DNA from 2 places in the Williamsia phyllosphaerae genome. Region 1 is predicted to be linked to the other one. Evidence: predicted binding sites of a transcription regulator. Region 1 holds the regulator's gene; the other holds the start of a gene.
The links. Region 1 encodes HspR, which represses chaperone genes until heat shock. Its sites were predicted from a motif close to ANNTGAGTNNNNNNNACTCANNT; they were not measured.
Positions count from the first base shown of each region.

Region 2: the regulator HspR is predicted to act here: its motif matches at 2,218-2,240, upstream of lon (endopeptidase La).

Region 1 is NZ_BMCS01000001.1:592,435-596,551, reverse strand. It holds gene dnaK (molecular chaperone DnaK) at 1-244, shown strand, start outside; gene grpE (nucleotide exchange factor GrpE) at 241-846, shown strand; gene dnaJ (molecular chaperone DnaJ) at 985-2,193, shown strand; gene IEV93_RS02850 (heat shock protein transcriptional repressor HspR) at 2,178-2,576, shown strand; gene IEV93_RS02845 (LuxR C-terminal-related transcriptional regulator) at 2,872-4,117, opposite strand, start outside.
Region 2 is NZ_BMCS01000001.1:1,191,241-1,195,357, reverse strand. It holds gene IEV93_RS05515 (hypothetical protein) at 510-1,316, shown strand; gene IEV93_RS05510 (serine recombinase) at 1,409-2,074, opposite strand; gene lon (endopeptidase La) at 2,283-4,117, shown strand, end outside.

The DNA of each region.
Region 1 (4,117 bases):
GAAGGTCGAAGCGGCCATCGCCGGAGCCAACGAGGCACTCAAGGGCACCGATCTCGCCGCGATCAAGTCCGCGGTCGAGACCCTGTCCACCGAGTCGCAGGCCCTGGGACAGGCGATCTACGCGAACTCCGCGGCCGAGGCCGGCGCCGACGGTGCACCCGGTTCGTCTGACGGGGCCGACGACGTCGTCGACGCCGAGGTCGTGGACGAGCCCACCGACACCGATGCCGGTGAGAAGAAGTGACGGCTGACCAGCCGGGTACACCGCAGGAGGAGCCGGGCGATCCGGTCGACCTCGGGGAGGTGAACCCGGAGGACGTGTCCGCAGCGGCGGAGGCGGCGGCGAACGCCGAACCCGCAGAGGCGGGAGAGGCCGACGGTGCCGCCGCGACCGAGCTCACGCCGGAGGAGGCGCAATCGGCCAAGGAGGCGGAGTTGCTCGCCGACCTGCAGCGACTGCAGGCCGAGTACGCCAACTACCGGCGGCGTGCCGACCGCGAGCGTCAGGGTGCGGTCGAGACCGGAAAGGCGACGCTGATCAGCTCGCTGCTCCCGGTGCTCGACGACCTCGACCGCGCTCGTGCGCACGGCGATCTCGACTCCGGCCCGCTCAAGGGCGTGGCCGACAAGATCGTCGACACGCTGAAGTCGCAGGGGCTCAACACCTTCGGTGCCCAGGGTGATGCGTTCGACCCCGCACTGCACGAGGCCGTGCAGCACGACGGGGACGGTGCGAACCCGGTCATCGGCGATGTGTACCGGCAGGGCTACCGCCTCGGCGAACGGCTGCTGCGGACCGCGATGGTCACCGTGACCGACGCGGCCGATGCGGACGCCGGCGCCTAGGCCCGGCGACCCACCAGGCGGACGCCGCACATCGTCGACGCGAACTGCGACAATGGTTCGTGTCGGCGATGTGCGGTCCGTCGGTAGGGCGAATTCGACTTCGATGACGATGTTTCTCACGTGAGGAGGTGACGCCTGATGGCTCCCCAACGCGAATGGCTCGAACAGGACTTCTACAAGGACCTCGGCGTCGCTTCCGACGCCTCGGCCGACGAGATCAAGAAGGCGTATCGCAAGCTGGCGCGGGAACTGCATCCCGACGCCAACCCCGGTGACGCCGCGGCCGAAGAACGTTTCAAGCGGGTGTCGGAGGCGCACAGCGTGCTGTCCGACACCGCCAAGCGCAAGGAGTACGACGAGACGCGGAGCATGTTCGCGGGCGGTCGTTTCCGAGGCGGCGGCAACGGCGCGGGCGGGGGTTTCCCCTACGGATCGAGTCCCGGTGGATACACCACCGGACGTGGTCCGGCGGGTGGTCAGCAGTTCGACGTCGGCGACCTGTTCGGCAACGGCGGTGGCGCTGCGGACGCAGGTAACTTCGGTGACCTGTTCGGCGGCCTGTTCAACCGCGCCCCGCGCGGAGGGTCACGCCCCAAGCGCGGCAACGACCTCGAGACCGAGACGACACTGGGCTTCCGGGACGCCGCGCTCGGCACGACGGTGTCGCTCTCGCTGACGAGCCCTGCTCCCTGCACCACCTGCCACGGCAGCGGTGCCAAGCCGGGGACCAGCCCCAAGGTGTGCTCGACCTGTAACGGCGCCGGTGTCGTGAGCCGCAACCAGGGCGCGTTCGGGTTCAGCGAGCCGTGCGCCGACTGCCAGGGCACCGGGTCGCGGATCGACGATCCCTGCCCCGACTGCTCGGGCAACGGTGTCACCGTGCGCACCCGCACCATCAACGTGCGCATCCCGGTGGGAGTCGAGGACGGACAACGCATTCGACTCGCCGGTCAGGGTGAGGCCGGGTTGCGCGGCGCGCCGTCGGGAGACCTGTACGTGGTCGTCCACGTCCGCACGGACTCGGTGTTCACGCGCGTCGGCAACGACCTGAAGGTCGAGTTGCCGGTCAGCTTCGGCGAACTCGTGCTCGGCGCGACGGTGTCGGTGCCGACACTCGACGGCAACGTCGGTGTCAAGATCCCGCCGAACACCTCCGACGGCCGGACCCTGCGGGTTCGTGGACGCGGCGTGACGAAGCGGTCCGGTGGATCCGGCGACCTGCTGGTCACGGTGAAGGTGTCGGTGCCGTCGAAGCTCGACGAGACCGCGACCGAGAAGTTGCGTGAGTACGCAGAAGCCGAGCGCGCCAGCGGGTTCGCTCCCCGGGCCGGATGGGGCGGTGCGTGATGGAGGGTCGCGAGGAGATGTTCATGATCTCGGTCGCGGCCGAGCTCGCGGGCATGCACGCACAGACGCTGCGCACCTATGACCGGCTCGGGCTGGTCAGCCCGCAGCGTGCCGCAGGCGGCGGCCGACGCTACTCGTCCCGCGATGTCGAGCTGCTGCGCGAGGTGCAGCGGCTGTCGCAGGACGAGGGCGTCAACCTCGAGGGCATCAAGCGCATCATCGACCTGACCAATCACGTCGACGCGCTCGCCCAGCGGGTGCGTGAACTCGAGAACGAGTTGGTCGCCGAGCGTTCCGCCCGTGGTCGGCGTGGAACCGAGTTGGTGCCTGTGCCCCGCACGAGTGCGCTGGTGGTGTGGCAACCGCGCCGCAAGCGCTCCTGACCCGCCAGTTGGGCACGTGAACCCGCCAGTTGGGCACGTGAACCCGCCAGTTGGGCACGTGAACCCGTCGAGTGGGCGGCTGCGGACCGTGAGTGGGCGGCTGCGGACACTGCTCAGGCGTTGGTCGCCCACTCGACGTCCGTATCTGCCCAACCAACGGCCGTAGCCGGCCACTCGGCGTCCGTAAGTGCCCAACCAACGTCCGTAAGTGCCCAACTGGTGGTCTTACGTGCTCAACCGACGTCCGTAAGTGCCCAACTGGTGGCTTTACGTGCCCAACTGGCGGGTGGGGCGGCTAGCTCGCGCCGGATCCGTAGCCTGCGGCGCGCAACGCCGACATCAGCTCCGAGCGCGAACCGACGCCCAGTCGGCGGCGGATACGGGCCACGTGATGTTCGACCGTCTTGGCCGAGATGTACAGTGCCGCACCGATCTCGCGGTAGGTCAGTCCCAGGACGAGCTGTTCGGCGACCTCGGCCTCGCGGTCGGACAAAGCCGACTGCGTACCGACATCGCCGGCACCCACCGGAGCGGTGGTCGCGGTCGGACCGATCGTGCGAGCGGTCTGCAACAACGCGGTTGCCGATCGGGTGTCGCCGATGCGCAGCGCTCCCTCGGCGGCGAGTCGCGCGCCGTCGAACGCGTGCCCGACCCGTTGCAGGCTTCGCGCCGCGACGTCGATGTCGGCCGCGACGACCGGTGTCGGCGCGTCGTCGCCCTGCAGGACCTTCAACCACACCCGACCCGCCTGCGCGAGAACGGCTGCGTACGAGCTGGCTTCGGAGGCGTCCCCCAGGGCGCGGGCGTGCGGGACGAGCGTCGCGGGATCGTCGGAGAGGATCGCGGCCTGCACGCCGTACCAGTGCCAGGCCGCCGACCACACCGGCGGATCGCCGAGGTCGGTGAGCAGCCGGCCGGCGTCGGCGGCCAGGTGCGCCACCCGCGCGACGTCGCCGCACCGGATCGCGGCCAACCACAACTCGCCGAGCGGGAGCAGTGCGAAGAGGTCGACCTCGGCCTCGGCGACGACCGCCTGGGCGTCGCGCCACGCATTGCTCAGGGCCCCCGAGTCGCCTCGGCGACGGGCGATACCGACCGCGAGCGCGTGGCGCAGGAGTAGATCCCGATGTGACCGGGCGGTCGTCGCGGTGGCGACGGCGGTGGCGTCGGCGAGGTCGCCGGCCATCATGGCGGTCCACGCGCGCAGCAGATCCAGGCGCACCACGTACCCCTGGCCGGTCTCGTGGACGCGGTTGAGCACCGCCTGGGCCCCACCGAGATCTCCGCCGTGCAGGTTCAGCAGGACCGCCAGCGCGGCGGCCGATTCCGGTTCCACCACCGACACCCGGCGCAGCGACATCGACCGGAGAACGGGGCCGAGTGCCGGTGCCGGATCGGCGCCCAGCGAGGCCGCCAACCCGTCGGCGAGCAGACCGGACGAGGCGTTGTCGGCGGTCGGGGGTGCGCTGTGCGACGCCTCGGCGAACGCAGCCGCTCCCTCGCGGTCCCCGGAGGCGATCAGCGCGATGGCGCCGATGGCG
Region 2 (4,117 bases), 600 kb from region 1:
AAAGGGTTGGCAGCGCGACCGGCTTAAACTTTCCCAGTTGCAGCTCGTGGCTTCGTTGTTCAAGATCAGCCTTAGTTGCATCGACCTTGGCGAGCAACCAGTCGCCGAGTCCGGCCTGCACTTCGTTGAGGCGCGTTGCGACCGAGCTCGATCTGTACCGGATCTCACCCCTGAGTCCTTGGGCTCCGTGCAGGCAAATCCTGCAGCGACTGACGGCAATGAGTAGGAGCGGCGCACCGCAGTAGTCGCAAGACCTTTGTTCGCCACGCTTCAAAGATTCGCTTACGTGATTTCGTGCATCTGGTGTGGTTCGCATCGGGGTGGCCCTCCGGCGACTGCGGACTGGATCCCGCCCCACCCCAGACGCACTGGGATCACGAGCTCGGGCAGCAGGGATGTGGAAGCACACCGTGTCGCCTTTGGGTGTTTTACTCTGCATCCATGACCAACCCGACAACCGGATGGCACGCAGATATCAACGTCCCCTCGCTCGGGCGAGGGGACGAAGCATGACCGGCGAGAGAACACGGTACGAGATCGCTGAGATCAAGACGATCCGGGGCACTGAGTCGAAAACGATCGCAAGCAAGCAGCAGCAAGGCTGGGAGCTGGTCACCCGAGAGGATGGCCGACTGCGAACCACCTTGACCTTCCGGCGACCAAAGCCAGAACCTCCTTGGCGATTGTGGGCCGCACTCGCCGGTGTCGGCGTCATCCTGGCGGGCGTCATTACCGTCGGGGCGCTGTTGGAGGACGACAGCACCGCGCCCAAGACTGACCCCGTGGCGGCCTCGGACGCTGAGCAGTCCTCCCCGCAGCCTGCTCCGAAACGGGAAGCGGAATCCTCCGCCTCGGCTGACCCGATGACTTGCAAAACGGAAGGGTTTTTCGGAGATCCATGCAAGTTCGGTCAGACCGCGATCTACAGCGACACGGTGCGGGCGGGCGAGGTGAGGCTGGAGATCACCGTGGGCGCACCAGTCAAGTTCGTGCCGAGTAAGAACGCGAGCACCTTGTACGACAGTCCTCTACAGCCGGTGACTGTCTACTTCCCGGTCACCGTGAAAAACAAATCGTCCGAAGTTCAGGATTTTTACTTCCATTCCCAGGCAACCAACGCAGAACAGGGAGACTCCAGCACTCAGTCAGTGAGCGACGGCGACGTCGACTTCCAGGCTGCTACCGGATTGGGCGAACTGCCGTTAGGGAAGTCGTTCAGCGTCAAGGACGGCTGGGCCTTGGAAACCTTTCAGGGTGTCGAGTACAGCCTGAGCATCGATGGTCTGGCCGGATACACCGTCAAATTCACACGGTAATCCTTAACTGAGTAACACTGTTACTAAGAACTTTCAGCTCTACGTTGAGGTACGGGCCGATTCCTCAGCGGCAGCGCTTCCGAGTGGTGTGTTTAGCCCAGACTCTGAATGACGCCTACGGCGAGATTGGTTACCTGTTGGCCCATCTCACTACCGGCCGCGGTGGATACGGCGCCGATGACGTTACTGAGGATGGCCATCAATTTGTTCTTATCCTGCTCCGGCTCGGCCGCTGCCGCCCGCACGTCGTCGGCAAGGGCCTCGACTCGACCGGCGTCCACGGGCTCCTGCGAAGCCAGCAGCCTTTCCAGTGCGTTAGCGACGGCCAGCAAACTCTCGACCTGCTCACCGGTCGGGGCGAAGGTTTGAGTGAAGTTGTTGCTCCCGATCGCCACATTGGTGGGGGCGTTGGTGGTCACGTTGTAGGTGTTCGTGACACCGGTGGTGTTCGCTTGCTGGGCCGGTCCCGGCCGCACCGAGAGTCCCTGTGCGACCAGATTCTCCCCGTCGGAGGTGATTGCTGGGCGGGGAACGCCACCGCCGAAAGCGCCGCTGCCCTTGATGTAGCCCTGGTCTTTGAGATAATTCGTAGCGGAGGCAACCTCGTCGGCAGTGATCGGCTCGGCAGCCCAGTTCGCCGCCGCCTGGACATCCCCGACGTCGACGACTGGCGAGCCGTTACCCTGCATCTTCATCTCATAGAGCCAGAGCAGGATCGCATCCCTCGCGTTCCACGCTCGGTCAGCACCAGCACTCATCACAAGGCCTTTCGTTTAAACCGCGCGGGCAAACTCTTGCTGTTCACGTCCACGGTAGATCCCGGTCCTGACAGCGAGTGCCATCCATTTGGAACAGCTGAACGCAAGTTGAGAACGTAGGATTCCGCTCACAACGAACACGGACTTGAGTGGGAACAGATCAACTCCTCCGCCGGTTGAGCCGATCAGACTTAACCTTGGAGGAAGAATGAGCGATACGCGCTTACCGGTTCTGTTCCTGACCGATCCCATCCTGCTGCCCGGCATGGTGGTCCCCATCGAACTCGATGACGCAGCTCGCGCGGCCGTGGACGCGGCCCAGGCCACCGAATCCGGAAAGCTGCTGGTCGCGCCCCGTCTCGAGGACCGCTACCCGTCCTATGGCGTGGTCGCATCCATCGTGCAGGTGGGCCGGCTCAACGGTGGGCAGGCCGCCGCCGTGGTCAAGGGCGAGGGCCGCGCACACATCGGCTCCGGCACCACCGGGCCCGGCGCTGCGCTCTGGGTGGAGGTCGAGACCGTCACCGAACCCACCGTCAGCGACGAGACCAAGGAGCTCGCGGCCGAGTACAAGAAGCTCGTCCTGGCGATGCTGCAGCGCCGCGAGGCGTGGCAGATCATCGACTCGGTGAACAAGCTGACCGACCCCTCGGCCCTGGCCGACACCGCCGGGTACGCCTCCTACCTCACTGACGTCCAGAAGCGTGAGCTGCTGGAGACCCCCAACGTCGCCGAGCGGCTGCGCACGCTGATCACGTGGACCACCGACCACCTCGCCGAGGTGGAGGTCAACGACAAGATCGCCGGCGACGTCCGCGACGGCATGGAGAAGACGCAGAAGGAGTTTCTGCTGCGTCAGCAGCTCGCCGCCATCCGCAAGGAGCTCGGCGAGGACGAGCCGGACGGTTCCGACGACTACCGCGCTCGGATCGAGGCGGCGATGCTTCCCGACAACGTCCGCGAGGCAGCCCTCCGCGAGGTCGGCAAGTTGGAGCGCTCGAGCGATCAGTCGCCCGAGAGTGGTTACCTGCGAACCTGGTTGGACACCGTCCTCGACCTGCCGTGGGACACCACCACGACCGACTCCACCGACATCGCCTCTGCGCGCGAGATCCTCGACGCCGACCACCACGGTCTCGAGGACGTGAAGGATCGCATCGTGGAGTACCTCGCGGTGCGTGCACGTCGGGCCGAGCGCGGCCTGCAGGTCGTCGGCGGCCGCGGCTCCGGTGCTGTCATGCTGCTCGCCGGCCCTCCCGGTGTCGGCAAGACGTCACTGGGCGAGTCGATCGCACGAGCCCTGGGCCGCAAATTCGTTCGCGTCGCCCTCGGTGGTGTGCGCGACGAAGCCGAGATCCGCGGTCACCGTCGGACGTACGTCGGAGCGCTGCCCGGACGCATCGTGCGGGCGATCGGCGAGGCCGGGTCGATGAACCCGGTCGTGCTGCTCGACGAGATCGACAAGGTGGGGTCGGACAACCGGGGTGACCCCTCGGCCGCGCTGCTCGAGGTGCTCGACCCGGCGCAGAACCACACGTTCCGCGACCACTACCTCGACCTGGATCTCGACCTGTCCGACGTCGTGTTCCTCGCGACCGCCAATGTGGTGGAACAGATCCCGTCGGCGTTGATCGATCGCATGGAGCTGGTGACGATCGACGGTTACACCGAGGACGACAAGGTCGCCATCGCGCGGGACTACCTACTCCCCCGCCAGCGTGACCGCGCGGCGCTCACCGCCGACGAGGTCACCGTGACCGACGAGGCGCTGCACAAGATCGCGGCCGACTACACCCGGGAGCCGGGTGTGCGTCAGTTCGAGCGGTTCCTGGCCAAGGCGCTGCGCAAGGCCACCACGAAGCTGGCCGCGGACGACACCGCGTTGGTGATCGACGAGCCCGATCTGGTGGGCTACCTCGGACGCCCCCGGTTCACCCCGGAGTCCGAGGAGCGGACCGCCGTGCCCGGCGTCGCGACGGGTCTCGCCGTCACCGGCATGGGTGGCGACGTCCTGTTCATCGAGGCGTCGTCCACCGTGGGCGA